Regions from separate parts of the Pseudoalteromonas sp. MM17-2 genome, predicted to be linked through region 1. Evidence: predicted binding sites of a transcription regulator. Region 1 holds the regulator's gene; each other region holds the start of a gene.

Region 1 (10,835 bases):
TGATCAGGCGCTGAGCTTGGGTAAAAGGAATGCGCCCTTTACTGGCCCATTGCTGCAATAGCTGCTCGCGCTCTTGCTTTTGCTCGGCACGATCTAACTGCCAGAAACCCAAGCCTACACAAGTACTTACTACTAACACGACAATGCTACTCCACAAAAATGCGCTAAGCTTATGAGTATTCACTCGTACACCAATTAGAGGAAAACTGCACTGTGCTTATAAAAATTATTATTGTTGCGCTGCTACTTTTTGTCATATACACCTTATTCCGTGCCATGTTGGCTATGCTGAAGTCTGACTCCAAGGTGCCGATGTCGCACTACTTAGGCAAACGTGTTGCCTTGTGCGCCATCGTCCTGATTATTATTTTGCTCGCACAGCAAGCTGGCTTGCTGCGCTTTAACCCTTCTCCGATCACAACACATACACAAATACGAATAGACACAACCACACCACATCAACAAAGTGCCAATACCAAGCCGCAGCCTGAAATGCGAAGTGCTTTTCACTGCTAAAGTGCCCTTTGATTACGCGAATGAGTACCACGGTAAGCATGATCGCCCCTAAGGTGACATGCATACCGTGGAAGCCTGTGAGCAAGAAGAAGGTATTGCCATAAATACCCGAGTCTAACTTAAGGCCTAGATCCTGATATGCGTGAATGTATTCTTCACCTTGAAGAAACAGAAATACCGCGCCGAGTATCACCGTCAGAGCAAGAAATACCGTAAGCTGTTTACGGTTGTCTTTCTCAATTGCAGTATGCGCAAACTGTAAAGTCACCGAAGAAACTAGCAAAATAATGGTATTAATTAGCGGCAAACCTTGCCATCCCATCGCCTGAGTTGTATCACCGCCTGGTGTTAACTCTAGCGGCCACGAGGCGCTAAATTCAGGCCATAACACTTCGTTGGTCATCAAGTTATTACCCTCACCACCAAGCCAAGGTACAGCCAACATACGGGCATAAAATAGCGCCCCAAAAAAAGCGCCAAAGAACATAACTTCTGAGAAAATGAACCAGCTCATCCCTTGTTTAAAAGAACGATCCATTTGCGCCGAATACAAACCACTTTGTGACTCATTAATCACATTGCGAAACCATCCCACCAGCATGTACACCAGCACCGCAATACCGGCAATAAGCCAATAGGTACCAGAGCCACCGCCTTGCTCTAACTGCATAACGCTAAGACCCGCGCCCACAGCGATAAAAAACAACGCAACAGCCCCCACTATCGGCCAGGGGCTTTGCTCCGGAACATAATATTTTTCGTACTGATTACTCATTTCGTTAACCTCGCTCGGTTTATCGCGCTTGCGCTGCGAGTAAGTCTTGTCGCTTAGCGCTGATGTCAAAGAGGGTGTAAGACAGCGTTAATTCCTCATACTCCTGCGGCAACGCAGGGTCGACATAAAAGCGCAATTGGTATTCAAGCCGTTCATTGGCTTGTAGCGGCTGCTGGTCAAAGCAAAAACACGCCAATTTGTGTAAATACTTGGCTGCGAGCCCTGGAGAAACAGATGGAATAGCCTGCATGACTCGCGGCTCACCACTGGTATTCGCTGCGGCAAATGTCACCACTGTCATCGCCCCGGGTTTCACCACCACTTCTTGCTTTTGCGCTAACACCTCAAAGGGGGCACCACTTTGTGCATGGGTTGTAAAGCTCACCGTCACTTCGCGAGAGTCATCCACATGCTCGCTTTGCTGCGCCTGTTCGAGTGAGGGCTTACCATTAAGCCCTGTTACTTCGCAGAACACGTCGTAAAGCGGCACCAAGGCAAAGGCGAACGCAAACATGCCAATGACGCTGATGACTAGTTTCTTTAATAACGGTGCGTGGTTCATTACTGCACCTTAGGTGGCGTTTCAAAGGTGTGGTAGGGTGCCGGAGATGCTACCTCCCACTCCAAGCCTTCTGCGCCATCCCACACTTTCGCTGGTGCTTGCTCTCCAGCCTTGATGCACTTGAACACCACGGCAACGAACAGCAGTTGAGAGAGTCCAAAGGCGAAACCGCCAATACTGATAATGGCGTTAAAGTCAGCAAACTGCAGCGCATAGTCTGGAATACGTCGCGGCATACCCGCCAAACCTACAAAATGCATGGGGAAAAACAGCACATTAACGCTAACCAACGACAGCCAGAAATGCCATTTCGCTAACGTGGTGCTATACATGTGCCCAGTCCATTTTGGCAGCCAGTAATAAGCAGCGGCCATAATAGAGAACACCGCCCCGGTCACTAAAACATAGTGGAAGTGCGCCACCACGAAGTAGGTGTCATGGTACTGGAAATCCACTGGGGTAATTGCCAACATCAACCCTGAGAAGCCCCCGAGGGTAAACAACACAATAAAGGCGATAGCAAACATCATTGGTATTTCAAAGCTGATGGCACCGCGCCACATGGTGGCTACCCAGTTAAATACTTTTACTCCCGTTGGCACCGATATCAACATGGTCGAGTACATAAAGAACAATTCCCCGGCCAGTGGCATACCGGTGGTAAACATATGATGGGCCCACACCACAAAAGACAGCAAGGCGATGGAGGCCGTGGCGTATACCATGGACGAATAGCCAAACAGTTTTTTGCGTGAAAAGGTAGGAACTATGGTGGAGATAATGCCAAACGCTGGCAAAATCATAATGTACACTTCCGGGTGACCAAAGAACCAAAAGATATGCTGGAACATCACAGGGTCGCCACCACCGGCGGCATTGAAGAAATCAGTGCCAAAATACTTATCAGTGAGCACCATGGTCACCGCACCCGCCAACACCGGCATCACTGCAATTAATAAAAACGCAGTGATCAACCATGTCCACACAAACAGCGGTAATTTCATCCACTTCATCCCTGGAGCACGCATATTAACGATGGTCACAATGACATTAATGGCCCCCATGATGGAGCTTATCCCCATAATGTGAATGGCAAATACAAACAGTGCAGTATTGTCGTTGCTGTAGGTGGTCGATAAGGGCGCATAAAAGGTCCACCCAAAGGCCGGACCGCCGCCTTCCATAAACAGCGACAGCAATAAGATGGCAAAAGCGAATGGCAGAATCCAAAAGCTCCAGTTATTCATTCGCGGCAAAGCCATATCTGGCGCGCCAATCATCATGGGGATCATCCAGTTAGCTAAGCCCGTAAAGGCAGGCATCACAGCGCCGAATACCATAATCAAACCATGTACTGTGGTCATTTGGTTGAAAAAATGAGGGTCAACCAGCTGAAGTCCTGGTTGGAATAGCTCGGCTCGGATCACCATTGCCATGGCGCCACCGGTTAAAAACATCAACAACGAAAATAGTAAGTACAAGGTGCCGATGTCTTTGTGGTTAGTAGTAAAAAGCCAGCGTTTAATTCCGGTTGCAGGCCCGTGATGTTCATGTGTTGCAGCTGCTGTACTCATTGTTCCTCCCCATCAATATAGGCCTGAATCACGCTTGGTTGAACGATGTCACCGGTTTCATTACCAAAGGCATTGCGTTGGTAAGTAACCACCGCAGCCAACTCTTTTAGCGTAAGTTGACCGACAAATGCCTGCATCGCAGTCCCTGGCTTACCGTGCACCACAATATCGATATGGTCGTTAATATCGCCGGTAGCTATTGGACTGCCTTTAATGGCGGGGAAGACTCCAGGTAAACCGAGCCCCGTAGGCTGATGACAAGCTGCGCAGCGAGTGATGTACACTTGCTCGCCAGATGCCATTAGCTCATCTTCAGAGAGGATTTGTTCTAGCAGCTCAGCATCGGCCTGCGCCTGAGCTTGCTTCGCTTGTTTCTGCTCTGCCAGCCAAGCGTCAAACTCTTCAGGGGGTTTTGCTTCTACGACTACCGGCATAAAGCCGTGGTCTTTACCGCATAACTCGGCGCACTGGCCGCGATACGTACCTGGTTCGTTTACGCGTGTCCAAGCTTCGTTGATAAACCCAGGGTTAGCGTCTTTCTTTACTGCAAAATCGGGCACCCACCAAGAGTGAATGACGTCATCTGAGGTCATTAAAAAGCGTACTTTTTGATTAGTGGGAATGACCAAGGGTTTATCTACTTCGAGGAGGTAATTGTCGCCCTTATTTTGCGCATTTTTGATTTGCTCTTGAGGCGTTGACAGCAGTGAGTAAAAGCCCACATCGTGACCCATATACTCGTAGTGCCATTTCCATTGTGAACCAGTCACCTTAATGGTGATATCGGCCTTTGTTGTATCCTCCATAGCAATCAGGGTTTTGGTGGCCGGTACAGCCATGGCTATGAGAATAACAAATGGAATCGCTGTCCAAAGTATTTCTACTTTGGTGCTTTCATGAAAGGTAGCGGGGGTGACCCCTTTTGACTTACGGTGTTTGAGCAGCGCCCAAAACATCACCGCGAAAACAACCACACCAATCACACAGCATATAATAAATATGGTCATGTGTAGTTGGTAAACATTTTCGCTAATGTCAGTTACCCCTTGGCGCAAGTTGTACTTGCTATTCGCGGACACCAATTGAGGGAATAACAGACATAGCAACATGAGGGAGCTCAGCTTCTTCATGTGTACCATCTCCTTATTGTTGCGCAATGCAAGGAAGAGGCGGTTACAGCTTAATACCCAATCTTCGTTATTATTATGCTTTTACCAGTCGACAACTTTGACCCTAAATAAACTGTTGAAAAACCGACCAGCAAAGCCTGTAATATAACCAATTAGTCAAAGATTGAGCTAATAGCAAGTTAATACACTATTTTTGTTTACGTTTTATTAATAAATTAACAGGGAGATTCAAGCTGTTAGAAAGCACTGTGGCTAAGGAGGGAACATGGGGAAAGCCCCTAATAACAGACCTATTAGAGGCAAAATAAGTAAATTTAATTACATCCAGTCGGCGTTTCGGATCACACCTACAGCTAAGCCTTCAATATTAAAGGATTCATTCTCTAAATCGACTTCAATGGGTGTGAATTCTTCATTCTCTGCATGCAGCAGAACCTTACGCCCAGCTTTTTCTAAACGCTTCACGGTGACATCTTCATCAACCCGCGCGACCACCACTTGGCCGTTTTCAGCCACCTGAGTGCGATGTACCGCTAATAAGTCGCCATCCATAATGCCGATGTCTTTCATACTCATGCCATTTACGCGCAGCAAATAATCTGCAGCAGGCTTGAACAGCAGTGGGTCTATCTGGCAGTGACTCTCTATATGCTGTTGGGCAAGAATGGGCTCGCCCGCAGCAACGCGGCCAATTAAAGGCAGGCCCAATTGTTCGGGTTCTTCTTCCTCGACCAATTGAATACCTCGACTCGCTCCAGGCTTCATTTTGATTACGCCTTTCTTAGCCAACGCCTTAAGATGTTCTTCTGCGGCGTTAGCACTGCGAAACCCCAGTGTTTGTGCAATTTCTGCACGCGTCGGCGGCATGCCGGTATCTTTAATAAAGACTTTAATCAGCTCAAGAATTTGCGATTGGCGTTTAGTTAATGGGCGCATACAACTGGGTTTCCATACAGTACATTTAACTGTGAGTATATACAGTTAAATGAAAATCGCAAATAAAATCAGGGAATTTGCTGACCGTTGCAACCTTAATTAATGCAACTTCGCTTTTGTTCATATGCAACCTCACCTCATACTCATAAAGTGATAGGTGACGAATGCGCGACAATGCTTTAAAGTAGCGCTGTTTTAGTCATATTATTAAGCAGTTAGATGACTCGCCAAAGTGTATTTTCAGCGTTCCTTTTACTTATTTCGGCACTGACGATAGGTGCGTGCAAAGCCGATACGATCAAGATGTCGCGCAGCGGCCTTTGTCACCCTGAAGACTCGGCTCATTATCAACGCACTCAATCTTTTACCCCCTATGCGAACTTAGAAAGCTGTCTAGCAGACGGTGGACGTTTACCAAAGAACTACACTAAACAAACATCAGAAAATAGTTATCATCGGGATAGCTGGCCACATTGGTTAGACACCGATCACGACTGCCAAGACGCTCGTGCTGAAGTGCTGATTGCCCAATCACACAGTGATGTAAGCTACACCACTCAAGCGCGCTGCACCGTCACCAGCGGCCAGTGGCATGACCCTTATTCGGGGCAGATACTACGCAATGACGATGACTTAGATATAGACCATATTGTGCCGCTTAAATTTGCCTATGAACACGGTGCTGCCACCTGGAGTCGTTCGCAAAAGGCACAATTTGCCAACGATATGGAGAATTTGCTTGCTGTTGATGATGGCCTAAATCGTAGCAAAGGCGCAAAAGGCCCTTGGCAATGGTTGCCGCCGCATCAAGATTACCGCTGTCAGTACATTCAGCGCTTTAATTACATCATGAGCAAATATGACCTTCGCTACTCGCAAAACGAAAAAGACCAAGTTCAAAGTTTGCTGCAAAGCTGCGTAGGTGAAACTTTAAACCTCAGCGCACTACCTACAACCTTGCACCAATAACCAACCGCTTGTAAGTAAATATTCTATATTGATAGAGCATACAAGGAACTCGTTGGCGAGGATATATGCTCAATATCACTATAAACGAAACACACAATACCGCTCTACTCGAACCACAAGGCCAGCTGACAGCAGAAGACTTTGCAGCAGCCGTGCGTATTATCGACCCTTATATTGAACAGCATGCAAAGCTACATGCTCTCATTATTGCTACTGAACACTTTCCGGGGTGGGACTCATTTGCCGCGTTACTCTCTCATCTGCAATTTGTGCGCGACCATCATCAAAAGGTGAATAAAGTAGCCATTGCCACCAATTCGTTGCTTGGTGACTTTGCCCAGCACCTTGGCGCACACTTTATTCATGCAGAGGTTAAATCCTTTCGTTATGAACAACGTGAACAAGCGAAGCGCTGGGCACAAAGCCCTTAACTAAAAGCGGCTACCAGGCTGATTCAAAAACGCCTGTTCAGCGTCGCTCGATTGCCGACCGAGAATATCATTACGATGTGGATAACGCCCAAAACGGTCAATGATTTCTTTGTGAGCCAGTTCATATTTATAGTTACTTAAGGGCCGAAAAAGCTGCTCAGCCACCACATGAATCGCCTGGCTCTCACTGTGCATATAGGGCATGTATAAGAAACTACGCTCGGTATCATCAAGCTCTAAAGCAAACTTTTTCTCCACCGCATTCTGCGCCAAACATAAAGCCAGTGCATCGGTTGCAAACGCTTGGGCCGTATCGCGGAACATATTACGAGGAAACTGATCCAGCACTATAATTTCACATAACGCGCCTCGAGCAGATTTTCGCCAAGAATAAAGCTCGCCTTGGCGCGCTGCCTCGTAAGTAGGTAAAAATTGCTTTTTTATTGTGGCGTCAAAGTCGGCGCTTTTTTTAAACCAATCCTGTGGACTGCTGTGAGTAAACCAAAATTCGTAAACGGATTCATATTGCATGATGATCTAATGGCGAAAGTTTGCTTTCGTCCGGCAACTATTGTTTAGTTACAGCTAAGGCCAAAAGGTAGTAATTCGCAAGCTCTGAGGTATTTTTTATGAAGCTGTTTATATTTGAACATTGCCCCTATTGTATAAAGTCATTACTGGTTGCACGCGCCTTGGGGCTAGAGGTGGACGTGCGTTTCCTACTCAACGATGACGAGGCCACTCCCAACCAGTTAGTGGGTAAAAAAATAGTGCCTATTTTGGTCAAAGATGATGATACCGCGATGGCCGAAAGCTTAGATATTGCCGAGTATTTCTGCACTCTTGCCAACAAGGAGCTGTCACAGGGAGAGCACTTTAATCAAGCCCAACAGTGGGTTGAAAAGCACCTTGAAACCTTTTTACGGCTGACCTTTGTGCGTTGGCCGCAACTGGCCCTGCCGGAATACGCTATTGATACCGCTATCAGCTATTTTCGCGAAAAGAAAGAGCAGCGCCTGGGCGAATCTTTCGATAGCGTGTTAGCCAATAGCGACACTGACATCGCCACGATGGAGCACGCATTGAGTGAGTTAACATGGCTACAAACCCCAGAACATATTACTTGGGCCGATGTGGCGTTGTTTCCGTTTCTGCGCAACCTCACTGTGGTCAAAGGCTTAACCTTTCCAGAGCATGTACTCAACTATGTCGATACATTAGCCACTGAACACCGAATTAAAACCTTTACCCGCGTTGCTGTTTAAGGAGTACAGATGAGTATTTGGGCCCAAGAGATTGACTTAGCCTTATGTAAAAAGCTCGATTTAGGTGTAGGAGAAAAAGGCACCTTAATGACTAAACTCGGCATTGAGATCACAGAGATAGGCGACGATTACCTAGTCGCCTGCCTCCCTGTGAGCAATGAATTATATAACCCCATGGGCATTGTTCATGGCGGCGTTTACGTGGCATTGGCCGAAACCGTGGCCAGCTACGCCGCCAATTTTGTGGTCGATACCAGCAAGTACTACTGCGTCGGCCAGGAGATCAACGCCAACCACCTCAAAGCCTCACGCACCGGCACACTTAAAGCCGTAACCAAACCCGTGCACCTAGGCGGCCGCTCATCAGTGTGGGAGATAAAAATTTACAACAGTGCTGGCGATTTGTGTTGTATATCAAGGATGACGGCTGCGGTGGTGGAGAAGCGGTCAAAAGGGTGAGAGCCGCCCGAAAATAGCGAAAACGTGGAGCTATTTTAGGCTTGAACGCGAGACAACGGATGTCGAGCCGGAATACTGCTTCAGGGACGAGTTGCTTGCAACTAAGTTGGCTAAGGCTTTCAAGTTTAGAGCTTGTCGGTTTTTTAGTATGGCTTACTGCAATTAGGACAGTTATTACTTTTTCTGTTTTTTGCACTTTTATCAGACGCGCAATCTTTTAAAGAGATGAAATGATGCTTTACTGTCACTGTTTGGCTAGTTTTTTTACAGCGATGAGATGTAAGAAGATAATCTTTTCCACCACCATCATCAGTTACGTTAATCGAAAACTCTTTGATTAAATCCCCTCTCTTTAGGTAACTCAACCAATTTTCTTTAGTTTTATTAATACTCCTAGTCTTACAATATATAAGCATTACTGGAAACGTTTTGGTTCTATTCTCTGTTAAGTAACGGTCAACCAACTGCCGGAAGCCTTCAAATATGTATCCTGAATTTCTATCGATTTTAGCTTCACCTAACCAATAAATAGATTGCGCATGACTAACCGTAATGTCTACATTTCCATTATGATAAGCCTCATGCTCTGCATTAAAACCCAGTAATTGAAAACTGTTTACAATATCTATTGTTATACGGTCCTCGCAATCAAATCTTCGAGCATACGGATGGCTTTGGATTTTTGACAGTATGTTATTTAGGCTAGAGTCAACAGCATTATTGAACTTTTCATAATCTTGGGCATGTAACAAGTCCCGACTCAAGCCTGAAATAGCATTAGGGAAGAGTGAGTTGTATTCTCCAGAGGTTAATTCCGAGAGTGTTAAATCCTGTAACCTACCAGGTATTGCGCTAATATCATTCATTAAAATAAGTATCTGATAAACCGAAGGTTATTACTACATTATCATTAAGGCTATCAATAGCCTCCCCATTATCAAATACATAAAACCCCTGTGAGTACGCTTCCCGTAACTCTTCCACACTCAAAGGAATTAGACCTTCGGGACCGTGGACTGAATAAGACAAACTCAATACATTAACTGAGTCACTAACTAGATAATCAATTACGAGCATCAAATTTGCTCTAAATTTAGGGTCTGAAGTCAGTTCTTCATCGTCAGCTAAAATATTCTCGATAGTGTAAATTGAAGAATAAGAATCGTGATAATGTTCTGGGAAAGTTTCAAACGCAGCTAGGATCCCGTCTATCATCTTTATGATATTCGGTTCGTCCCAGTCATTCCTAACTCGCGTTTTCAACTTTTGAAAAATCATATTAAATTATCTATATGCTTTTGAAAGTCGCTATCGTTTAAGCACTTTGTCAGAATAGCATAGTTTAGAAAGGGTGATTGCCCTGCAGTCAACATTCGAGTTTGTCCTGGCAATAAGATTTCTGACTCAACATTAATAATAGGGTCCGTAGTTTCGTATCTGTTGGCAATTCGAAAGACATCCACACTTGGAACAACACTTTTACCGCCTTGGTGAAACTTTTCTCGCCTCAAATCCTTATGCTTAGAGCGCATTTTTTCACCATGTGTTACAGCAGATACCTGATATCCCAGTTCACAAACTCTACCCTGTGAGCTTTTATATATTTTTCCAACAGCAGGAAAAAGGTTATGCTTATTCCTGGCAATACTTTTACCTATCATGGTAATAAACTTTGAGTGCAACTTAGTTTTAATAGTTGTTATTTCAGGTGAAATATAGGGCACACTGATATCTAATTTATAAAAAATATGCCCCGCACTGGTGTCAACTGTAATTACGTCGTAATATCTTCTTTTAACTCTTTGTTTTGCAGAAACGTCAAAAATCCCTACTGGAAATTTGAATGAACTGTTATTTTGCGCAAAAAATGAATCATCTATCGATATGGTTTCTGTTATTGTTCTTACGCTCGCAAAATAAAGGTGTATGTACTTACCGAGCACTTCTTGGTGCACGAAAACCGGGTCTTCTGTTAAAAGTTTGTCGGTCTTATCATCATAATATGGAAAATTAATATCACTAGCTTTTATATCAGGAACAGCAGAAGTAGCTACGGCAATCAACCTACTTAAGTCATTTTTATCAACTACATCTATCGAAAGTGTTTTGTCACCAAATCTAGTATATCTGTTATAAACACCCTTCACTTCATTAATTAAGCTTTGCGTAATTTTCTTACTTTTATACAGCTCAACTAATCTAGAAATTGTTTTATCAG
Region 2 (10,835 bases), on a different contig from region 1:
CTAAAGCGCGGCTTTTCTTGAAACCTTGGGTCGACTTATAGGTCGCCTTCGTTTTCAGATAGGAACTTAGCAACACCTTCAGGGCTTGCGTCCATACCTTTTTTACCTTCAGTCCAACCAGCTGGACATACTTCACCGTGCTCGCTGTGGAACGCTAGAGCGTCGACCATGCGCAGCATCTCGTCGATGTTACGGCCTAGCGGTAGGTCGTTAACTACTTGGTGACGTACTGTGCCTTCCTCGTCAATTAGGAAAGAACCACGGAAAGCAACGCCCGCTTCAGGGTGCTCTACGTCGAACGCTTGACAAATTTCGTGCTTCACGTCAGCAACAAGGTCATATTTAACTTTACCGATACCGCCGTCAGCAACAGCAGTGTTACGCCATGCGTTGTGTGAGAACTGTGAATCGATAGAAACACCGATTACTTCAACACCACGCTTTTGGAACTCTTCATAGCGCTTGTCGAAAGCAATAAGTTCAGAAGGACAAACGAATGTGAAATCAAGTGGGTAGAAAAAGATAACCGCTTTCTTTCCTTTGATTTTTTCGTGTAGGTTGTAGTCTTCAACGATCTCGCCGTTACCTAGCACTGCAGCTGCTGTGAAATCTGGTGCCTTGCGGCCTACTAATACACCCATTGTAATCTCCAATAGTTTGAGTTTATCGTTAACACAGTGGCTCTGACGGCAAATGCGTCAAAGCATTTTATGTATGTGCAAGTAAATATAGTGACGAAAAAGCAAAAACCAACCCCATCACGTAAAATTCACGTTGCACCTAATTCTGCGCAATATGGTACTGACCCTGCGCACAAAAGAACAATCGCATTTAGCGATAGCTATCATCGATAAAACTGATTGACACCAACGCCTTTGTCTTAGGCACAAAAAAGCCCGCTAGTGCGGGCTTTTAAGCTATTTAATCCATAATATCTTCGGGCATATTGCCACGAATCTCTTGCCATATTTGGCCACTCTTATGGCCGTAGCGACGCATCAGGGCAATTGCGCCATCGTGGTCTTGCTGCTCGGCAAGCTCGGCTAAGTCTGAATAGAACTGACGCGCCAGCTCTCGAGTACGCGGGTCAGAAAAATAGTGGCAGCCAATTTTAGAGTAAAAACCTTTAAAGCCATTTAAAATCAATACATAGATTTTATTGTTCCCTGCCCCAGCTAACTGGTGATGGACAAGGTAATCATAATCGGCGAAGGCCTGCGCTGTGTCTTCTACAGTTTCTCTATCTGCAACAATTTCTTTTACACGTTCTGGGTCTATCTTAATCGCTGCGCGCATGTAAATGGCGCTGATGTTCGTACGCGCAGAAAGCAGCTGGTCGGTCAGCTCTGGCATTTTGTCTTCATCAAGACGGGCCAAGGTCTCAAGAATGTTCAGCCCTGAGGTTTCCCAAAAGTTGTTCACGCGCGTCGGCTTACCGTGTTGAATAGTCAGCCAGCCATCGCGGGCTAGGCGTTGTAACACCTCACGCAAGGTAGTGCGAGTGACGCCAATCAGTTCCGATAGCTCACGCTCAGCTGGAAGAATTGAGCCAGGCGGAAACTCGCCATTCCAGATGGACTCAACTATGTACTCCTCAGCAAATCCAGCTGGGCTTTTGGCTTTGAATATTCTCATCTAACGTCCACTTCACTACTAAAAATATTATTATTGATCTTAACATACTGATTGTACCAGATGCGAAGCAACTAACAAGCACACTCGCCCAGTCACGGTTTTGTGATCATACACAGCAAAGGTGAGATTGTTACACAGTGTGAGATCTTAAATTCGACGCTCAGAGATGGGGTAAATGTGGGAAGCGCCAAAAGCTTAAAAAGAGCTATTGACGCCATAGCCTCTTGTTATAAGCCGTTTGCAACAATGATATATATGAATAAGCCAAAAAACGATCCTGATGCTACGAACAATGAAATACGTACCCTTTTAATATGACTGTCTAAACCTTCATGGTACAGGGGGAAATTTTTAGGGTTACCAAACAACATACCCCAATACTGATCTTGGTAGCTTAGGTATTCGACTAGCCTATTTTTCCGTTCTTCTGTACCTTTATGCGCAGCTTTTTTGTATGCTTCCATCTGGATGCTAAACACAATAAAGCTAATCGCTACTACCCCAAACAGGATGATAAATACCATTACTTCCCTTAGGCTTATAACATATTTATAGCGAGCGAATCGCGCGTTTTTTACTACGCTACCACTCACTTTTCTGAGTGATATATTTTTAACAGACTAGTTAACTCATTGCTAGTATTATTAAAAATAGCTATTTCTCGTTTTTATCTTGCGACAAAAGCTTGCAATTGAGCCGTTTCCTTGACTATGTGAGCGGCTGCGCTGCAACTGTTTTAATATAAAGCACTTACATGTTTTCAAAAGAATGAAGACTCGCTCGCCTTATTTAAATTACATCGCAGACTACATGTTGATTCGACAGTATTCACTGAAAACGGTTAACGCTTATCTTAGTCCCAGTGAACGTGTTTAGCGCTTTGGTATGTGAGCCTGTCAAAACATCAACCTTGGTCAAGACCTAAATCTAAATAAGCAATCAAATAACCGTATTGCTTATCTGTGAGTTGCTCTTTTTTATGCATTGATTTCGCCAATTCAAAAGTCCAGTTTTGACCAGCCGGTGGCGCAGGAATAGATAAGTCTAGATTTAGCAGATTCGTATTGACGACTGTATTTCCAAGTTGAGCAGCCTGCTTGGCACAGTAACTTAGGATGTACTCTACTGCGTATTTGTCTACGCTGGGTTGCCACGTGTATTCAGTCTCGCATCCGTACTTCGTTTGGCCTTCCGGGGTAACGTATTCCAACCTGCCTGTCGTGCAGCCAATAAGCAAAAAAATAGAAAGTAAAGAAACTAAAAACTTCATCCTAATTAAAATGTCCTTGTTCGCTTAACGCTCGTTTAATGGGCGGGTTAAGCTTAGCTAAAATTACCGAGGAACGAGCACCGGCCTAACTTTAGGGACCCATTCATTATTGCCTTTGATAAATGAGCTTTACAGCTCATTTCTTTGAATTATTGAGCACTTCAAGGACAAGGCCTTGCGCCTTTTTATGATCCGCTCCCGGCCATCTGATAGTGCCGTCATCAGCAAGCTCGTATTTAATGTTTTCGGCTTCAAATCGTTTCAATAAAAGGGCTCTAGGCTGCCCGCTTAAATTGGTACCAGGCTTCGTAGGTTCAGAACAAGCAAGCAAACTAAGCAAAGCTAAAAGTATAAATAATGACTTCAATTTAACTACCCGTATAGTTTCGCGTTAAATGGTGTGCAGTGCCACTGCCCAATCTAATTCAGTGTGCCCTAAACACGAAAGCTGATCCAAACTAACATTGCCAAGCGTTGTGAATCTGTCTTAAATATTTATGTTCTGTATTTTTCTTGGTGTACCAGGTTGAGGTTTTCACTTGCTACTGGAGCTTCAAAATACTGGGTCACATGATGAAATACAGCTTCGGTATTAAAGGTAGCCCTCTTTGGTTGTTCAACTCGACGTTTAGCAATTTGAGATAAGCATTGCTCATCTGTTAAGTCTAAATACCAAAGCTCATGCTCGCTATGCACTTCGCCACACAAAGACACGAACCAAGCTCTTTGCCTAATAGTGTTAGCCGGAAAATCCATGACAACGTTCACCCCAACATTCAGCAAATTTTGAACATGGGTTTTAACGAAAGGCTTAATAAGGTTTGAGTACTTTATGTAGTCGTCAAATATTTGAATTTGTGAAGGGTAATGAGCTGATAACCAATCGTCTTCTGAAATTAAAACAGCATTGTTTTTAGCAGCCAGAACTCTAGATTTAGTTGATTTCCCTGCTCCCATTTTGCCACAGAAAAAGAATAGCTTTCCCTGATTTTCCATGTTTCCTCCGCTTACTTAAAACGCCGCATTTACTAGTGAGCAACGCCACCACCGAAATTCGGTCACCGTGCCGTAACCATTGAAGCTGATTCAAACGAAAACGAATCTGCCTTAAACGACTTGCTAGGCTTGTGTATGTTGCAGCTAGATTAGTGCCGTATAAAGCAAACCATTACGGGATTAATAATGCAAATGCTATCGACCCACCAATAAACATGGTTGGGATGCTTTGAAACACTAATTCAAAAGCTTTGTCGTATTGCTCTGGACTCAACGTTGGTTTAGTTAGATATAGCTCATAAGAAAAGCAAATTGGCTGGTATATAGGCACTCGTAAAAACCAAGTTAGCGCACTAACTGGAATTAAAAACAACAACGATCTCGTCCATACTGAAGGGACGACAAAGTGAATTGCAGGAATAATGTACAGGAATGCCACATACAAGGCATTTGCCGATATACTCTGGGTACCAACGTTATAGTACTGACCTTCATACATCATCAAGACAGTGACACCAAGAACACTAATTATAAACAATTTCCCAAACTCTTTGGTGCGTGCAACGCGCAGAAAAAATAGCCTATAACTAACAATAATACAGTCAACCAAGCAAAAGCTTCCCAGTTCGTTTCCAGGAAACGAGGGCTAGATGTTTGGATAAGTATAAAAAACGCATACGCTACGGGTAGATAAAGAAATAAAGTAATTCCGGGGCGTAGAGATGCCCAAGCTATTTGCCTTACCATTTGTAGCTCCCTCCAAGAAGCCTAACAACTTATTAGCGAGAGCTTGCAAGGTATACTGCCCCGTATGGTAGTGTCCACTTCCTCGACACATAACACGCAGGCACCGCAGCCTATCCACTGAAAGTGTTTTTTATGTAATTTAATTGTGCTCTTGTTTTACGGTAGAAAGTATGAGGCTATCAATTTCATTGTTCACAGCACCGATACTACTATTATTTAATATCACGTAACCAAAATTTAGGTCTGTGACAGAACGTGATAGAGAGACCCAACCTCGATTAAATCCAGCAAATCCGAGACTGTTGTTTTCTGTGTCCACAACATAGCTCATGCTCCAGCGCCCGTTAGTATTTGGAGCTGGCTTAATCATTAGATCTATGAGCTTTTCTGGCAACAAAATTGAACCATTATAATGTCCATCGCTATTACGCAAAACTGCCATATTGCAGCGAGCTAAATCTACAGCCGTTGTTTGTAAGCCCGCCGCTGCTTGTTCATTGAAGTACACCATACCCGTGACTTTACCGGTATCATCATAAGGTGTTGCCGACTTACTCATTACTATCTCAGTAATATTGAACGTTGAATCCTTCATATTCAGAGGTTCGAATACATTTTTCTGCATATAAGCTTCAAATGTCATGCCGGATACATCTTCAATTAACAGTTGTACCACTGAATATCCACCACCGGAATAAGACCATTTTGTATTTGGCGCATGGATAAGTTCAACGGGTCCAGCGCCGTTGCTATTACCATTTAGTGAGTCGACAATAGAGGATAACTTTTCGCGAGACTCCCACCCTGTATAAGGTCCCAAAGATAGGCCGGAAGTGTGAGACAGAATATTTCTTAGTGTGACTTTTTTTACATCAAAATCAGATTGGGGAATTTGCCAGCGTTTAAGATATTGATTAATTGGTGTATCGAGATCTACTTTGCCTTGAGCGACTAATTGCATTGCTCCCCAAGCAGTAACCAGCTTAGAAATAGAGCCTACATTGAACGAATTCCTTTGAGTAATTTCAGTTTTAGCCGCAACGTCAGCAAAACCATAGGAACGAAAGCCCACAACTCTACTTCCATTAACGAATGCCAGAGCAACGCCGGGAGCTTTGTGCTTTTCTAAAATTTGCTGTACACCATCGTCCAAACGCTTTGTGAGCTCAGATATATCTTTAATTTCTTTAGCAATAGAAACGTTGGCAAAAAAAGCCCACGATATTATCAAGATAGTTCTAATCATAACTTTCCTTGTGTGTTCTGCTCCATGATACGAGCCGTGTTAAGCTTGAACGAGAAGCGAGTGTCAGCCAAGCTTACAACGTCGTTAACGTATTTATTCTGTTAGGCGTTTGTAATGACAAACTCGTGAAAGCCTTCTGTTTCAGCAGGCTCCACTTTCTCAACAAGAGCCACATTTAATTGAGTAAACAAGTTACTCCAAAACTTCAACGCCAAGCTGTCGTTTATATAAACTGCTACATGCCATTGTTCGCTCACAGCTTGCATCAAGTGTTGAACGACAAATTTCCCGACACCTTGCTTTCGATATTTAGGGAGGATAAATATATCAGCCAATTCCGGCATTTCTTTACCCCGAATCTCGGTCGTCTCAACAGTGGCAAAGCCTGCAACCTGGTCAGAAACAAAAATTAGATAAGCGGCACACTCTTGTTCACCGCAAACAACGGAATTGAGGTATTGTTCATCAATATCAAAGCGCCCGTCAGTACCTACATCCTCTTGATCAAATGAACTTTGGTGATATTGGTAAAACTGCCACAGCATACACAATGTGCCACTGTCAGTTGTTTTAGTTTTCCTTACTTTGATTTCCATTTGATGCTCGTTCTTATTAAGGCTCAAATCCATAGCTTCCAACGGTGAAGGCTACCTTGGGTTTCTGATGCCAAATCTACATAACAGCCCGTTAGGTGTTTAACATAGTTGGCATTTAATTCTATTTCAGTCTTAAAGCCCAAGAAACATTCACCGTTAAGTTGATATTTAATCATCCCATCATGATGTTCCCAGTGATAGATTTTTCTGAAGTATTCTTTGGCCGCCTCTTCAGTAGGGAAAGAAAACATTAGTTCGAATTTACAAGATTCTATTTCCGGATAAGCTTTTCGAAGTGACTCAACTAACGTTGCGATTCTATTCATGCTCACCTAGATATAATCCCCCGCATACAACCTCCTTATTACATTCACTTGCAAATCGAATATAACACTAATTGATTCTGAGAATACTATGCTCTCCTATAAGTACTTTCCAGAGATTAAGGACTTATTTAGTCAAAAGCCGAGACTTTGATTCGTTCAATATCGGCATTAGCTCCGCACTGCGTATAGCTCTTCGAGCAATTCAATATATAATTTTTTTATTCATTTTCACTGGTTCACAAACCCAAATGAAAACCAGCCTACCGCTTTAAATGATTCATTCGCTTTTTTGTTCACTTAACAACGCTAGCCTGTACACAAATGGCGCTAAATTAAGTGCTTAGGCACGCCACTGAGCTTACCTTTAAGGCCGTTAATACGCTTGCATAGAGCCAAGGGCGTGGCATAATCAGCCCATCAACAACGACGTGAGTTAACTATGAGCTGGTTAGGTAAGCTATCGCACCAACGTGCGCCTTGGGTACTGTTAGCGGTGATTGCCACCGTATTCGAAGCAACTGCTTTGTATTTCCAATATGCCATGGACTTAGCGCCATGCATTATGTGCATTTATCAGCGTACAGCAGTCTTGGGTGTGCTCTTTGCGGCCTTACTAGGCTGTATTAATCCACAAAATATGTATTTACGCCTAGTGGCGCTAGCGAGTTGGCTGGTTGCCAGTATTTGGGGTTTCTTGCTCGCCAAAGAACATATCATGATGCAAACCACCACAGACCCGTTTGCCTTCGTATGCGAGTTTGAACCTAACTTCCCAAGCTTTATGCCTTTACACGAGTGGCTGCCGAGCTTTTTTGCTGCTACCGGTGATTGTGGCAACATTGATTGGCAATTTATGGGGTTATCAATGCCTGGTTGGATGCAAGTGATCTTTGCGGTGATGGCAGGCGTTGCAATTATCGTTACCTTAAGCAGCTTTTTTTATAAACCTAAGGCTTCATGATTTACTTTCTTCCCAGTCAAATTCCGAAACTCAAGTCGCTCAGTCACAATGAGCGACTCGCTATAGTGGCGGATTCATTAAACAGGCTATCAGCGCAGCGCCGAGTCATGCTCAATATTATTAAACTGCTGCTGATCACCCCACTATTTCTGCTGCTGGTGCGCTTTGAAGGCTGGCACATGTTGCCATGGCTGCTCTTAGCCGGCATCGCCTATCCTATTATTGTGCTCCCAGTGCGCCATGCATTCGCGCTGTTTCACCTTGATGAAGCCATCGCCGCACATAAAAAGGGCAACTAAACGTTGCCCTTTGGTTTATCAGCAATACTTTGCCACTATCTTACCTTCACCAATTCCCGAATTTGCGCCAACGTACTTGCACCAATACCTGGCACAGCGTCTAGCTCATCAACACTACGAAAATTGCCTTGCACCTGACGATATTCGATGATGGCGGCTGCTTTAGTGGGGCCAATTCCCGGCAGCGATTGCAGCTGTTCTTGGGATGCTTGGTTAATATCAAGTTTGGCTGGAGTTACCTGCTCACTCGCTTGTTGAGGTGCCTCAGCAGCGACCACTGCTGGGGTAAGTACAAGCGCACAGGCGGTGTAGAGTGCGGTTAGTAGCTTCATGCTTCTCTCCTTAGAAGTTAAAGTAAAAATCCGTGTTACTTCAATAGTAAATAAAGAATAATTACTGAGATGTGTCAAATAAAACTAACGATAAAGTCGTGCTTTTTTGTGGTAAAAATGCTTAACCCTTTAAAAGGAATGATTAAAACCCTTGACGGGCGAATCGCCAACCACTACCCTTACTGTATAAAAAAACAGTACCCTTGAGGAGAAGCCATGGCTGTTGTAACTAAATACGTTGTAGAACGAGACGGAGTCGAGCGCATGACCTTTACTAGCAAAAAAGAAGCCGATGCCTATGATAAGATGCTCGATATTGCCGAAAGCTTAGAAGAGTTATTAGGCGGCGTTGATGTTCCCTTAAGTGAGCAACAAGTAGAAAGCCTGTCGTTGGAAATAGCAAAACAAAAAGACGACTTTATGCATGTACTTAAAGGTACTAAGCCTGCAGCAAAGGCCACAAAAAAAGCCAGCAAAGAGCCAAGTGATAAGGAAAATGTTACTGAGCTCAAAGCCAAAGAGGCGTAAAGCTATTTCTTAGACATAAAAAAAGCCAGCATTGCTGGCTTTTTTTATCATTCGCGTTACTTAGTAACCGCTGCAACGGCATCGGCAAAGTAATTGATATTATCTTTGCTTACCCCTGCCACGTTTACACGGCTAGAACCGACGATGTAGATTGAATACTCTTTTTGTAGGCGTTCGATCTGTTCTTTGTTAATCCCTAGGAAAGAGAACATACCGTGCTGGCGTTCAATAAATGAGAAGTCCATGCCTTCGCATTTGTCGTTTAACTTATCCTTAAGCAATGAACGCAAACCATTGATACGAGAGCGCATGTCATCAAGCTCTTGGTGCCACATCGCAGTTAGCTCGTCGCTACTAAGAATAGTATTAACAATATCTGCACCGTGTGCCGGCGGCATCGAATAAATACTGCGTACCACACTGAGCATCACTGAATTAGCAATATCGGCAGTGGCTTGATCTTTTGAGATCACTGAACAGGCACCAATACGCTCACGGTATAAGCCGAAATTTTTCGAACATGACGAACAAATGATTAGCTCATCTACCTGCGAGGCCAAATGGCGTAAACCCGCAGCATCCTCATCCAAACTCGTACCAAAACCTTGATAGGCGATATCAACCAGTACTGTAAAGCCTTGAACTTTAGCGATCTCAGCTACTTTTTGCCACTGCGCAAAGTTCAAGTCCATGCCGCTTGGGTTGTGGCAACATGCATGTAACAGCACCACATCACCCGCAGGCACTTGGCTGAGCGTGTTCACCATGTCATCAAATAACAAACCTTTGTTATCATAGTCATAGTAAGGGTACTCTTTCACATTCAGGCCAGCCGCTTCGAATAGGCTGATGTGGTTGGCCCATGTTGGCGTAGTCACCCACACCGTGGCTTGCTCATTACAACGCTTAATGAACTCTGCCGCCACCCGTAACGAACCTGTGCCACCTGGAGCCTGAGCTGTACGCACACGATCCGCTAGCAAAGCCGGGTGAGCATCGCCAAGTAGCAGTTGCTCCATTTTCTGACAATATTCCAAATTACCGGCCAGCCCAATATATGACTTAGTGGTTTCATTGGCGAGACGAAACTCTTCAGCCTTTTTGACGGCCTTCAATACAGGGGTTTGCCCTTGTTCGTCTTTGTATACTCCAACACCTAGGTCAATTTTTTTGTCATTGGTGTCGGCTTTAAACGCAGCCATAAGCCCAAGAATTGGATCTGTCGGTAAAGGTTTTAATTGTGAGAACATGGAACTCTCTTTATTATCTCAGGTTAGGTTAGTCCTGACGGCTGGTTGGTAAGTGCTCGCTAATCTCTAAACACGCAGCTATTAGCAACGCAACCTGATCAGGGGTAAAAAACTCGTCGGTAAATGCTTCAGCATCAATAATGCCCACTACTTTACCTGTCTCGTCATAAAGCGGCAAGCAGCTTTCTGCTTTCACTTTGGGGTCACATGTATAGTATTCGCCACCGTTGGCAACATAGTCTTCCACATCATTTATCACCCGAGCAACCCCGCTGAGCGTAACCTGCACATTATTGCTGGTTGTTGCAAAGTCAGGGTTAATAGGAAAAAGAGGGCGACTAGGTGCGCCGTAATAAGCGAGCTTAAGTAGCTGTGGCTGACCTTCAATATGTTGACTTTGATAAATACCAAACCAGTCTACGCCACTTTCTTGAACAACAAAATCGACAATCGCTTGAAGCTTTCTCAACTTTGCTTCACTGCTTGAGGGCAAATGTTCGCGTAAATTGAAGGGCTGCTCTTGCAGATGACCAAATAAACTACACGCCCCACCCTCGCCCAACTCCGGAATTTGATATTGCCAACGAACATCGGCACTCGCATTGTTAAGGTATTGCTGTAGCGCCTGTTGTTTATTCGCCACTAACTT
Region 3 (10,835 bases), on a different contig from region 1:
CAACTAGAAAAACGCGCAGAAGAGTTCATTAATTCAAATCGCGGCGCTCAAGTTGATGATGAAATACTTGAAGTGTCACAGTATTACCGACAAGCCACATTTTATTTCCCTCAGCTTCAAGATGACTTGAAACGCCATATTGCTATTTATGCTAAAGGCCAATTCGAATATGACCTACGTAACGTTGAAAAAGTTGAGATTGAAATTGAAGATTACACACTCGCCGACTTAACCGGTTCGGGCCGCCAAATTGGCGGCGGCGTCGCGAGCAATCAAGCTGGTATGCTCGATGCTGTTGTCAATGGTTCTGGTGGACAAGCTGCGGGGATGGCGGGCGCGGATGGTGGTTTAGGTGCGCAAAACGTAGGCGTGGTATCACAAACTATGCAAACGCGCACAGCAGACTTTGGTCGCTTTACTCCTGAGCAGGCAGAAATTCTGCGTAAGATAAGAGAAAAGCAGGAAATAGCAGCCGGCTCTGTGGAAATAAAAGACATTGATAAAGAGAAAAAGGAAAAGTCGGAAAACTAACATTCAAATGCAGCATTGAAATGTTACTATAAAGTAAATCTAACTTTTCAATGCTGTAATGAAACATTATCAAATCGCGTTCGCACTTTATCAAAAAGGTCAGTTTTCTCAATCACTCAATGCCTTAGAGAAGGCCGCTGAACTTAGCTCACAGGATTTATTGCTCAAAGCGGCTAATTTGATTTGCTTGAATCAAGGTGCTGATGCTGAACGCGTCTTCCAAGAACTTTTGCGTATTGAACCTGCAAATTTAGGGGCCCAATTTGAGCTCGCTAAGCTGCAATTTAAACGACAAAGCTTTTGTGAATGTATTGCCACATTGGCTAATTCAAAACGCAATGAAGCCGCGAACTTACTCTATATCGACGCGCTGATACGGACTTTACGGCTACGCGAAGCCAAAACCTTATTACTACAGAGTAAACGCTCTGCGGAGCAGGCGATACATTGGCACTTGCTGGATGTGGACTATGAGCTTGCCTCTGGGCATTACTTGGAAGCCAGTGAGTTGCTTCATCAGCTACGAAACCAACACCACAATAACTTTCATTTACAATATAAATTAGCTTGCCTATACCGTGATGTAGGTGAAACTGAAAAGGCCAAAGCGCTTTTTATCGACTTACAAAAACGGCAGCCAAAACTGCCCGAGTTGAGCTATGTGGTTGGATGTTGCGCTTACGAACTCGGTGATTATCGTAGCGCGCAGCAAGCATTACTTCACACCCTCAGCTTGGCTCCGAATTATATTCCCGCACACGAAAGTTTAAATAAGCTTTACTGGCACACTGAGCAAGAACAACACTATATGAGCAGTTATAAACAGACACTGCATCATTATGACTGGCACCCAGATTTAGTGTTGTCCGCCATCGAACAACTAATACGCATAGGCCATATAGATGAAGCTCAGCAGCTATGTGCCCAAGGCCTTGGAAAATTCAATGGCGACCCTCGGTTTGTGCATGCAAAAGCGCTGATTTTAGATAAACAAGGTAATGCTGAGCAGGCTTACTCCTTGTTCCGAGAAGCGGCCAATTTGTGCCCCAGTGTCACACGTTACCAAATTGATTTGGCGAACTGCGAACTTGAGCTGAGTCATTATCACGCTGCCGAAACACTCATAAAGCAAGCGCTAGATTACGCCCCAGACAATCAAGAGCTATGGGCTTATTTAAGCACAATATGGCGCTTGAAGGGCGATGAGCGATGGCAGTGGCTGTGCGACTACGAGCACACGGTTAAGGTTAAATCATTACCTACGCCTGCTCGCTTTTCTCAATTATCGGACTTCTTATCTGAACTCTCAGCACTTTTAACAGCCAAGCACCGTAAAGTGACCAAGCAACCATTAGATCAAAGCGTTGAATTAGGCACACAAACTTCAGGTAACTTGCTGTTTTCTAATCATGTGCTCATAAAAGAATACAAATGGGCATTGCACCTAGCCATTACCGAATATTTAGCATCTCTACCAACCGATCTTTCACACCCCCTTTATAGACGCAACTATGGCCAGTTTAAAGTCAATGGCAGTTGGTCGGTACAGCTTGGAAAAGGCGGTTATCATCGCAACCATATCCATCCCTCAGGGTGGATTTCAGCCCCGGCTTATATTCAAGTACCGCAGTCAATGCATAAGGATGATCCCACACGAAGTGGGTGGCTGCGCCTTGGAGAAACCTGTTTGAATTTAGGTGAGCGAGAGCAGATAGATAAACTCATTTGCCCTCAGCCGGGGCAAATTATTATTTTCCCAAGCTACCTGTGGCATGGCACCTACCCTATCACCAGTGAACAACCGCGTATCACCTTGCCCACAGACATTATGCCAACCGCTTGAACCGGCTCACAGCAGTTCACTGAAATAGGGGAATGCGCGCTGCGCTAAAATCGCCTCTTTATAATGCTCAAAACGGCCGACGGATGAGCTATACAAAGGCTTTCTAACTTGCCATACGCTTGCAGTTCTGACATGTGAGCGCTGATTATGAAAGCGCTCTGCCTCACCGTCATACTGGATACCCAGCTGAGAAAACAATGTCGTGAGCACTTGCTCCGGCTGCGCTACTAGTTGTTCATACTCGACAGTCATAATGTCATTGCCGTACTGATGATGCCAGTGCGCTTTGAGGCGCTGTTGATGTTCATACATATGGCGAATGTTATCAAGGTCAGTTGCATAGTTAAGGCTCGGCCCCAAGCGCTGAAAATAAGCCGAAAGCGCGTTATCTCTTATATCACGTTGCGTCCATATCACTTTTAAGCCGGGGTAGAGCTGCTTTAATATATCTATATAGAGGTAATTTTCAGGCCGCTTATCAGTAACCCAATCGTGCCCTTTCGCCACACTCACTAACAAGTCATCATACGCATGAGCGAAACCCGGTGTCCCTGCTTTATTTAGCAATTGAATTGGTTTGTTGGTGAGCTCAAAAAGCTGGCGATGTACAAACTCCAACTCACCACCAGCCTGAATATAGCTGCTAGCGCCTAATATTTGTTCTAATAAAGTCGAACCCGAGCGGAACATACCACAAATGATGATTGGCTGTACTGATGGCGAGTCTTGCGCGGCTAGCTGAGATATATGTTCGGCGCGGGCGAAAATATTTTGTTCAATGCGCTCAAGTGAAGCAACATTGAATGGTGCAAGAGATTGCTTATTGAGAGAGTTAGCGTGAGAGTAATGCCTCCACGCCTGTTTATATAGCTTCGCATCATCGAGCGCTTTGCCACAACTATAGTGTAAATCACACCTTAGTTGCGCGGGCATTTTAGTCATCACATCTTGGCATCGAGTCACATAATTGTGCGCCGACTCAGTATTGAACTGATCAAGGTCAGCAAGGCGCGACAGTGCCAATGGGTGCTGCGCGTCAATGGTCAGTACCTGCTCAAACAATTGCTTTGCAGCGCATTTGTCTCCGGCAAATTCTTTAATCGCAGCGAGGTTAAAGAGAGCATCAACATAATCTGGTTTTAGCTCCAGAGCTTTACCTAGCCACTGCTTCGCGGTCTCTGGATCAAGTAACAGCTCGGAGTACACCAATGCCAAATTGAGGTGCACCTCATGAGGGTCTTCAATGCCGAGCTCTAAGGCGCGCTCAAAGTGCGTTATCGCTATTTCTGGGCGTGTTGCTTTGCGGGCGTAATACCCACAATTGAAATGTGCTGTGTCGTCGGTGTCATGACACTGCAAATAACGCTCATATCCAGCGCAAATAAAAGTAAAGTCTTCTAAATGCTCACCGATATCAGTAATAACTTGACGATACTCGCGACTACTCGGGTTTAGTTGCTGTAAACACACAACATAGTTTTTGGCTTCCTCCCAGCGCTGCTCTGCTAAGGCTAAGCGCAGTAATTGGCGAAGCGCAGGCTCTTTAGTGTCGGTTTTTTTAGCTAACTCTTGAAGCAGAGTAATGGCTTGCTCTTTATTGTCTTCTTTTAATAGCGCTGCGGCATGTTGCAAGCTAGTCAAGCGACCTCCAAAAACCATAAGATAGGATTATTAATATTAAAATTTAGCAACAAAAAAAGCGAGCCGAGGCTCGCTTTTTCAGGGATTAAACAAGTTTAGAACTTGAATGTTACGTTTGCGTGGAAATAACGACCTAATGTGTCGTAGAAACCAGCAATCGCGTTACCGTTGGTAGAAAGCGAACCGCCTACCAATGGTGGCTCTTTATCCATGATGTTGTTAACACCCACTAATACGCTAGTGTAATCATTGATAGTGAAGCTACCTTTAAGGTCTAAGTAACTTTGTGAGCTGATGCCATCTTGAACAAGCGTATCATCACCACTGTAGTCACTAACTTCGCCGTAGTAACGCCATTTCAACGTAGCACGCCAGAAGCTGCCAGTGTCATAGTTCATAGTGAACACGTGACGCCACTCAGGCTGTGCAAAACACCCATTATCAAGTGTACCTACACAGTCATACGCCTCAGTAATACCTGGGAGGTTATCGTACTCTTTGGTGATGAAATATGAACCAATTAAGTTAGTTGAAAGCGTACCGCCTGCAACCTCAAAGTCATAGTTTGCAGAAAGGTCTATACCTTCCCAATGCAATTGACCCAAGTTGATATCTGTCGCTACCACTTGACCGCTACCTACCCATAGGCTGCCGCTTCCTGGTGTACGTTGAACGTTATCACATACTGCTGGGTCTCCAGTAATACCACACTGACGAACAATGACTTCAGGGTCGATATTGCCAATCGCGTCTTCAAGTTCAATATCCCAGTAATCGAGTGAGAAGTTAAGCCCTTCAATTGGCTCAGCCACTAGACCTAGGGTAATGGTATCCGCGATTTCAGGTGTCAAGTCAGGGTTACCACCGAAGAAACCATTATACTGATCCGCAGGGCTCTTACCTACGCTACCATATTGAGAAGCAGATACGCCTGTGTTCGCACACTGCGCTGCAGTAAGTTCAGGGTTTGCACCGGCACATGGATCTACACCTGGCCATAAACCAGAGCTTTGCTGTGCGAAGAGCTCACCGTTGTTTGCAGCACGTACTGCACGGTTATAGCTTGCACGGATTTTCCAATCAGACGTTACATCCCAGTTAATGGCTGCTTTATAAGTAGGCTCTGAACCTGAGGTGCTGTAATCTGACCAACGGTAGGCTAAATCAAGGGTGAAGTTTTCGAAGCCTGTTTTACCCTCTACAATCGGTAGGCTTACCTCTGTGTAGAATTCAGTTACATCGTAACTACCTTCCAAGCTCTTAGTTGTGCCACCTTGACCTAAAAGAAGGCCTTGCGCGTATACTTCATCGGCTGTACGTTCAAAGTTTTCTTCACGATACTCTGCACCAAATACCGCTGCAATTGGGTAATCTGAGCTCGGTAGCGTGTAATCGAATTCACCTGAGACGAAACCACCTAGGATGATTTGCTCTGTAACACCGTTCAAGATAGCCGTACCTGTAAGGGCTCCTGCCGCTTCTGAAGTTACACCCTCGTAGGTGAATACTTCGTATGGAATACAACCATCGCTGTCTGCACAGCTTTCACCATTCGCTGAAAGCGCTGTAGTGATACGTGGACCAAAGAAGTCGTTAATATATGCTGACGATGATGACGTTGAGCCGTATTGAGCAGTCACATCATACGTCCAAAGGTCGCTCAGCTCACCGCGCGTACCCAATACCATACGGAATGAGTTGTGCTCAAGCTTATCTGAACGAGGACCGCCTTCAACGTTACGCTTACCAATGTAGGTTGCGAACTGATCACCAGAGCCAATGCCGAAACGATCTGCTAGGGCTTCACGTTGAGCATCAGAGATAAGTGGGCTATCGAAATCCATTACATAACTGGTATCGAAGAAGGTGCCTGATTCTGCGATTTGCGCTGTAGTGCGGTCACGCATGAACATAGTTTCAACATAGGGGTTGAAGTGTTCATTAATTTCATAATTAGCAAATAAACCAAATGTATGGCGCTCATCTGGGCGCATAAAGTGGTTAATAGGTGCATAGTTATACACATTGCCTACTGAGTCGGTGAAGCCACTGTCTGGCGTCAGTGTCCAGTACTCGTACATATCTTCGCCGAAGTCTACACCACCGGTTTCGGTTGGAAGTGATACGTAGAAGTTAGGAATAACCGCGTTACCAGAACCACCACACGAAGTACCTGCAGCGTCTAATGCACATGAAGAGTAGTCACGCGCCCCTTGACGCAACTCATTTTGCTTAGTGTAGGTTACATAGCCAACTGCATGACCTTTACCACCATCAAAGGTGCCGCCAAGTGTTGCACTGAAATCAAACGCCGCGCCATCAAAACCGTCGCTACCGCTTGGGTATTCGAAGCCCTTCTCATCCATCAACCCTTGGATGTACTCATTGTCATTGTCATGTTGGTACGCAGAGCCACCAATATCAACTTGGAAGCCTTCGAAATCATCATTCATTACGAAGTTAACAACACCGGCTACCGCATCGGCACCATAAGTTGTTGAACCACCACCGGTCATTACTTCAACGCGTTTAATTAGCGCAGCTGGAATTTGGTTAATATCAGCCGATTGCGTGTAAATACCACCAGCCTGTGCTCGACGACCGTTGATAAGTACTAGCGTACGCTGAGCACCCATACCACGAAGGTCAAGTGTTGCTGTACCGGTTGCACCGTTTGATTGGAACGCAGTTTGTGATGCCTCGATTTGCGGTAGGTTGTTCATGATATCTTCGACGCGGGTGAAGCCCGACATAGCGATATCTTCCGCAGAGGTTACTTGTACTGGAGTAGCTGTTTCAAGATCAGTACGCTTGATACGCGAACCGGTTACTTCGATACGCTCAACATCATCAGCACCCTCTTCAGCAGCGATGGCATTTGCCGAAATGCCTGCTGTTGAAGCAGCACCAAAAGCAAGTGCTAAGCGCACTGATTTTGCGATTTTGCTATTTAACATTAGATTCTCCCTGGATCACTTGTAGACGTGATTGTTTTTATCGCGGCTGTTAACCGCTTGTAATTAAATGCACTAAGTAATGCACTTTGATTGTGATAATAAACAATTATGGAATTATCGGTCAACACCAAATTAACAAAACAACTATATCTATAACAAATTACACTTAATAAATATAAAACCCCAACACTTAGATCAAAAAACGGGACAGTGGGGACGCATTTGTAAACAAAGGGGTTTTTTGGATTAAATTAATGTAAACTGGCTATCTAGGGGGCAGTGAAGCGATGCGTCGCACACATCAGCAATATCATCGATGATGGGTTTTAGCTGTTTCTCAAGGTAATGTGCTAAGTCCAGTGGCCTACTGCTAGGGGTGCAGCGAGGACCATCAACTGTTATAACGTACTCAACCCAATCACCTTTAGCGTAACTTTGAGTACTGTTTCGTGCAGCTTTCACATGAGGGGGAGTTGCTTTGGTGTATTCATCAGGGTTTTTGCCTAAGCGTTTGGCATAAGTTAAGAGCTGAGCGTTATCCTCTTTCTGTAAAGTGTTAACATAACTATCAATGATATGTTGCAGATTTGCACCAGTGAATAACCCTTGAAACAGTTCACCTTGAAACTTTCTCGCCAGTGGCGTCCAATCGCTACGCACCGACTCCATACCTTTAAAAACGAGCTCGCGGTGCTTCTGGACCAATAAACCGGTGTAACGTTTCTTCGTTCCCACGTCTTTATGCCTTGCCTTGGGCATAAAAAAAGGTCGATATAGGCTTTCGTATTCAAGCTCCAAATAACTAGGTATTCCATAGCTTTGTTCAAGTGTTTGTCGCCAACGGTCGTTAATTTTTGTCACTAACTCTTTAGCTAACGCATGACTTTGTTCGTCACTAAGCTCTTCGGGTAGTGCGATAAAGGTAGAGTCGGTATCGCCGTAGATCACATCAACGCCATATTCAATCAGCCACTGTCGCGTTGTTTGCATAATATCGTGCCCGCGCAGGGTAATCGAACTGGCTAGTCTAGGGTCGTAAAAGCGACAACCTTTTGAGCCAAGCACACCGTATAGGCTGTTCATGATAATCTTGATGGCCTGCTGAAGATGAGGGTCACGGTGCTTTTTGGCCTCTTGACGGGCCTGTGCGAGGCTGGCAACCAAATCAGGAAGATGATGCTTGCTGCGAGAAAAAAATGCCTCATGATACCCAGCAATTGCGTCTTCAGGAGCATTGAGCCCTTCTATTAAGCCCATGGGATCGATACAAAAGGTACGAATAATACTCGGATAAAGGCTTTTAAAGTCAAGAACTGCAACATTTTGATAAAGACCGGGCACCGAGTCCATCACATAACCGCCTGGACTGTCGAAGGTCAATCCATGATCGCCTAAATTAGGAGCCACATAACCACTGCGATGTAACAATGGCAAATAAAGGTTGGTGAACGCCGCCACCGACCCTCCTAGCCGTTCTAATGGCAACCCTGTAAGCTGGGTCCGCACAATAGCAAAGTCGATCAATTCAAGACGAGCAAAGATGGCTAATACAAGCTCACAGTCTTTCAAGTTATATTCAGCAAGTTGCAGTTTATCTTCGTTGAAAAGCCGGGAAATCTCGGAAAGTTTATCTTTATTGTCGATAAGCTTTCGCTCGCCAAGGATTTCCTGGGCAACATTATCAAGGGCAAAGCTGGGGTAGTAATATGTGGCGTTTTTAAGCATATCAATGCCATCAAGTACAGCGCGCCCGGGAACTATAAGCTTAGCGACTTTTCCTCCGCGCCACACAACCGCCTCGTTATTGCGTCCTAAATTAAGACGAATACCCAATTGTTGAGCGCGATAGCACAGCAGCTGAAAGTCGAAGTCGACTACATTCCAACCAACGATCACATCAGGGTCAATATAGTGTATGAGCTCCTGTAACCGCACAAGCAAAGTGGCCTCGTCCTCGACATACTCAAGCCACGAGCGCTCTTCCGTGCCACGCCCGACCATCAGCACCTTTTGAAATCGTTCACTTACCAAGCCAACACTGTAAAGCACCCCATCGCCACTGCATTCAATATCCAGCGATAAAACCCGTAAAGTAGGCCGGTAGTGAGGGTGGCTTTTAAACCGCGCTTTGGCTAAGGTGCCATTACTGTTGGAGATACCTTCTACCCAAACGCCGCCGCGAATAAATCGCTCCATTAAGAAGCGCTCGTGGGCGCGGATATCATCTTCGTATAACGTAATTCCCTGCTCTTTAAGCTGTTCTCGCGCCGCATAAAACTGATTCAAGTGCGTGAAATAACACCCTGCCATGGGTTTACCGGCAAAAGAGTGCAGCGTTACTGCGCGGATATCACAAGGCAAGTTGGCGGCTTGGAGTAATTTTATCACTCGCTGCTGCTGCGATTGAGCAACGAAAAATACCGCAGACTCAGCGACAGATTGTGCTTTAACTGGGCCGTTGTCTGTGGCCAGCCAAAAGACATGACTGATACCATCGCTCAGTTGCCGTGTTTGCGCGGAAAGGATAAACCCTGCTATTGGAGCCAACCGAATACCTATAGAAGTGAGTAAATACAGCGCGTTGTTTTCTATGTCTTGCCCCAGCATCGCGACATAAGTGAATTGTCACTTGAGTCATATGCAGCCACACTCTAAAATGGTCGCACTGTAAATATATACATAAGTTGATACACCATGCTATCCGATCCGCTGAAAAAAACAATCCGAAACGCTCATCAGCGGATAGCTTCAAGCATGGATGATTATCGCCCTCGTGCCAGCCAAAACTACTTGGTCGCAGAGATAGCAAAAACACTCGCTGGTGAATATGACAAAAAGCAACGCATTTGCGTGGTCGAAGCCGGTACCGGAACCGGCAAATCTTTGGCATATTGCTTAGGTGCCTTACCACTGGCACTCAAACGTAATAAAAAGCTGGTAATTGCAACCGCTACAGTGGCCTTGCAAGAGCAGCTGCTCTATAAAGAGTTACCCTTTTTTGCCCAGCACAGCGGTCTTACTTTTAGTTATGATTTGGTCAAAGGCCGGGGACGCTATATCTGCGCCCATAAGCTCCATAACGCCGTCAATGGCGAGCAAGAGCAACTGGCGTTGATGCCCACCTTAAGCTCTCCTTTGAGTGACATGGAGCAAAAATGCCTGCATCAACTGCATGATGCTTACCAAAACAAACAGTGGCAAGGTGACCGAGACTCATGGGCCGACGTGATCCCAGATCGCGTATGGCACCTTATTGCCTGTGATAAGCATGCCTGCCAACGGCAGATGAAAGCACACCAAACCTGCCCTTTCCATCTTGCGCGACAAAAAATAGCGCAAATGGATGTGTTAGTGGCCAACCACAGTCTATTGTTAGCCGATTTGGAGCTCGGCGGTGGCGTGATTTTGCCGGAGCCAGAAAACTGTATTTATGTGATTGATGAAGCGCACCACTTACCGCATATCACTCGCGACTTTTCATCTGCAGCAGCCACCTTAAAAGGGACTCAGGATTGGCTCGAGAAACTACTCAAATTCAGCGGCAAAATGGCGCAAACCATTTTTAGCGCCAGCGCATCAGGCAGCCAGTTTAAACTCAATGATGCCCTTGATGATGTGGCCAGAGGCATGAAAGCCGTGCTGAGTATGCTTGATAGTGCAGACTTTCAATACACCGAAGACGACACCTATCGTTTCTCACACGGAGTGCTGCCGCAACAGCTCACAATGCAAGCCAAAGATATCAGTGAAGCCAGTAAAACGGCGCTACGCACCCTCAACAAGATGCACGAAGCGCTCAGTAGCGACGTAAATGATGGCGATGTGAAGCCGTTTATTGCTGACCCTATTTTAGCTGAAAGTGG

The links. The regulator LexA, encoded in region 1, represses DNA repair genes until DNA is damaged. The targets are predictions, from matches to a motif close to TACTGTATNNNNATACAGTA.
Region 2: the regulator LexA is predicted to act here: its motif matches at 8,589-8,608, upstream of MHM93_RS15145 (YebG family protein).
Region 3: the regulator LexA is predicted to act here: its motif matches at 9,636-9,655, upstream of dinG (ATP-dependent DNA helicase DinG).

Annotation. Positions count from the first base shown of each region.
Region 1 is NZ_JAKRFV010000012.1:3,171-14,005, reverse strand. Features, by position in the region: gene MHM93_RS11020 (SURF1 family protein) at 1-184, opposite strand, end outside; gene MHM93_RS11015 (DUF2909 domain-containing protein) at 214-516, shown strand; gene MHM93_RS11010 (cytochrome c oxidase subunit 3) at 416-1,291, opposite strand; gene MHM93_RS11005 (cytochrome c oxidase assembly protein) at 1,311-1,853, opposite strand; gene ctaD (cytochrome c oxidase subunit I) at 1,853-3,427, opposite strand; gene coxB (cytochrome c oxidase subunit II) at 3,424-4,557, opposite strand; gene lexA (transcriptional repressor LexA) at 4,876-5,493, opposite strand; gene MHM93_RS10985 (HNH endonuclease family protein) at 5,713-6,462, shown strand; gene MHM93_RS10980 (STAS/SEC14 domain-containing protein) at 6,528-6,893, shown strand; gene MHM93_RS10975 (DUF924 family protein) at 6,894-7,424, opposite strand; gene grxB (glutaredoxin 2) at 7,523-8,158, shown strand; gene MHM93_RS10965 (hotdog fold thioesterase) at 8,168-8,617, shown strand; gene MHM93_RS10960 (hypothetical protein) at 8,761-9,483, opposite strand; gene MHM93_RS10955 (hypothetical protein) at 9,476-9,895, opposite strand; gene MHM93_RS10950 (hypothetical protein) at 9,892-10,835, opposite strand, start outside.
Region 2 is NZ_JAKRFV010000020.1:43,231-54,065, forward strand. Features, by position in the region: gene MHM93_RS15085 (peroxiredoxin C) at 36-641, opposite strand; gene fadR (fatty acid metabolism transcriptional regulator FadR) at 922-1,635, opposite strand; gene MHM93_RS15095 (hypothetical protein) at 1,863-2,159, opposite strand; gene MHM93_RS15100 (hypothetical protein) at 2,540-2,905, opposite strand; gene MHM93_RS15105 (hypothetical protein) at 3,042-3,272, opposite strand; gene MHM93_RS15110 (ATP-binding protein) at 3,401-3,901, opposite strand; gene MHM93_RS15115 (serine hydrolase domain-containing protein) at 4,788-5,894, opposite strand; gene MHM93_RS15120 (GNAT family N-acetyltransferase) at 5,996-6,490, opposite strand; gene MHM93_RS15125 (hypothetical protein) at 6,514-6,816, opposite strand; gene dsbB (disulfide bond formation protein DsbB) at 7,256-7,777, shown strand; gene MHM93_RS15135 (DUF6170 family protein) at 7,774-8,076, shown strand; gene MHM93_RS15140 (ComEA family DNA-binding protein) at 8,112-8,408, opposite strand; gene MHM93_RS15145 (YebG family protein) at 8,625-8,936, shown strand; gene MHM93_RS15150 (amino acid aminotransferase) at 8,993-10,186, opposite strand; gene MHM93_RS15155 (GAF domain-containing protein) at 10,215-10,835, opposite strand, start outside.
Region 3 is NZ_JAKRFV010000016.1:30,036-40,870, forward strand. Features, by position in the region: gene MHM93_RS13175 (DUF547 domain-containing protein) at 1-531, shown strand, start outside; gene MHM93_RS13180 (putative 2OG-Fe(II) oxygenase) at 590-2,374, shown strand; gene MHM93_RS13185 (sulfotransferase) at 2,381-4,015, opposite strand; gene MHM93_RS13190 (TonB-dependent receptor) at 4,111-6,972, opposite strand; gene MHM93_RS13195 (DNA polymerase II) at 7,219-9,519, opposite strand; gene dinG (ATP-dependent DNA helicase DinG) at 9,667-10,835, shown strand, end outside.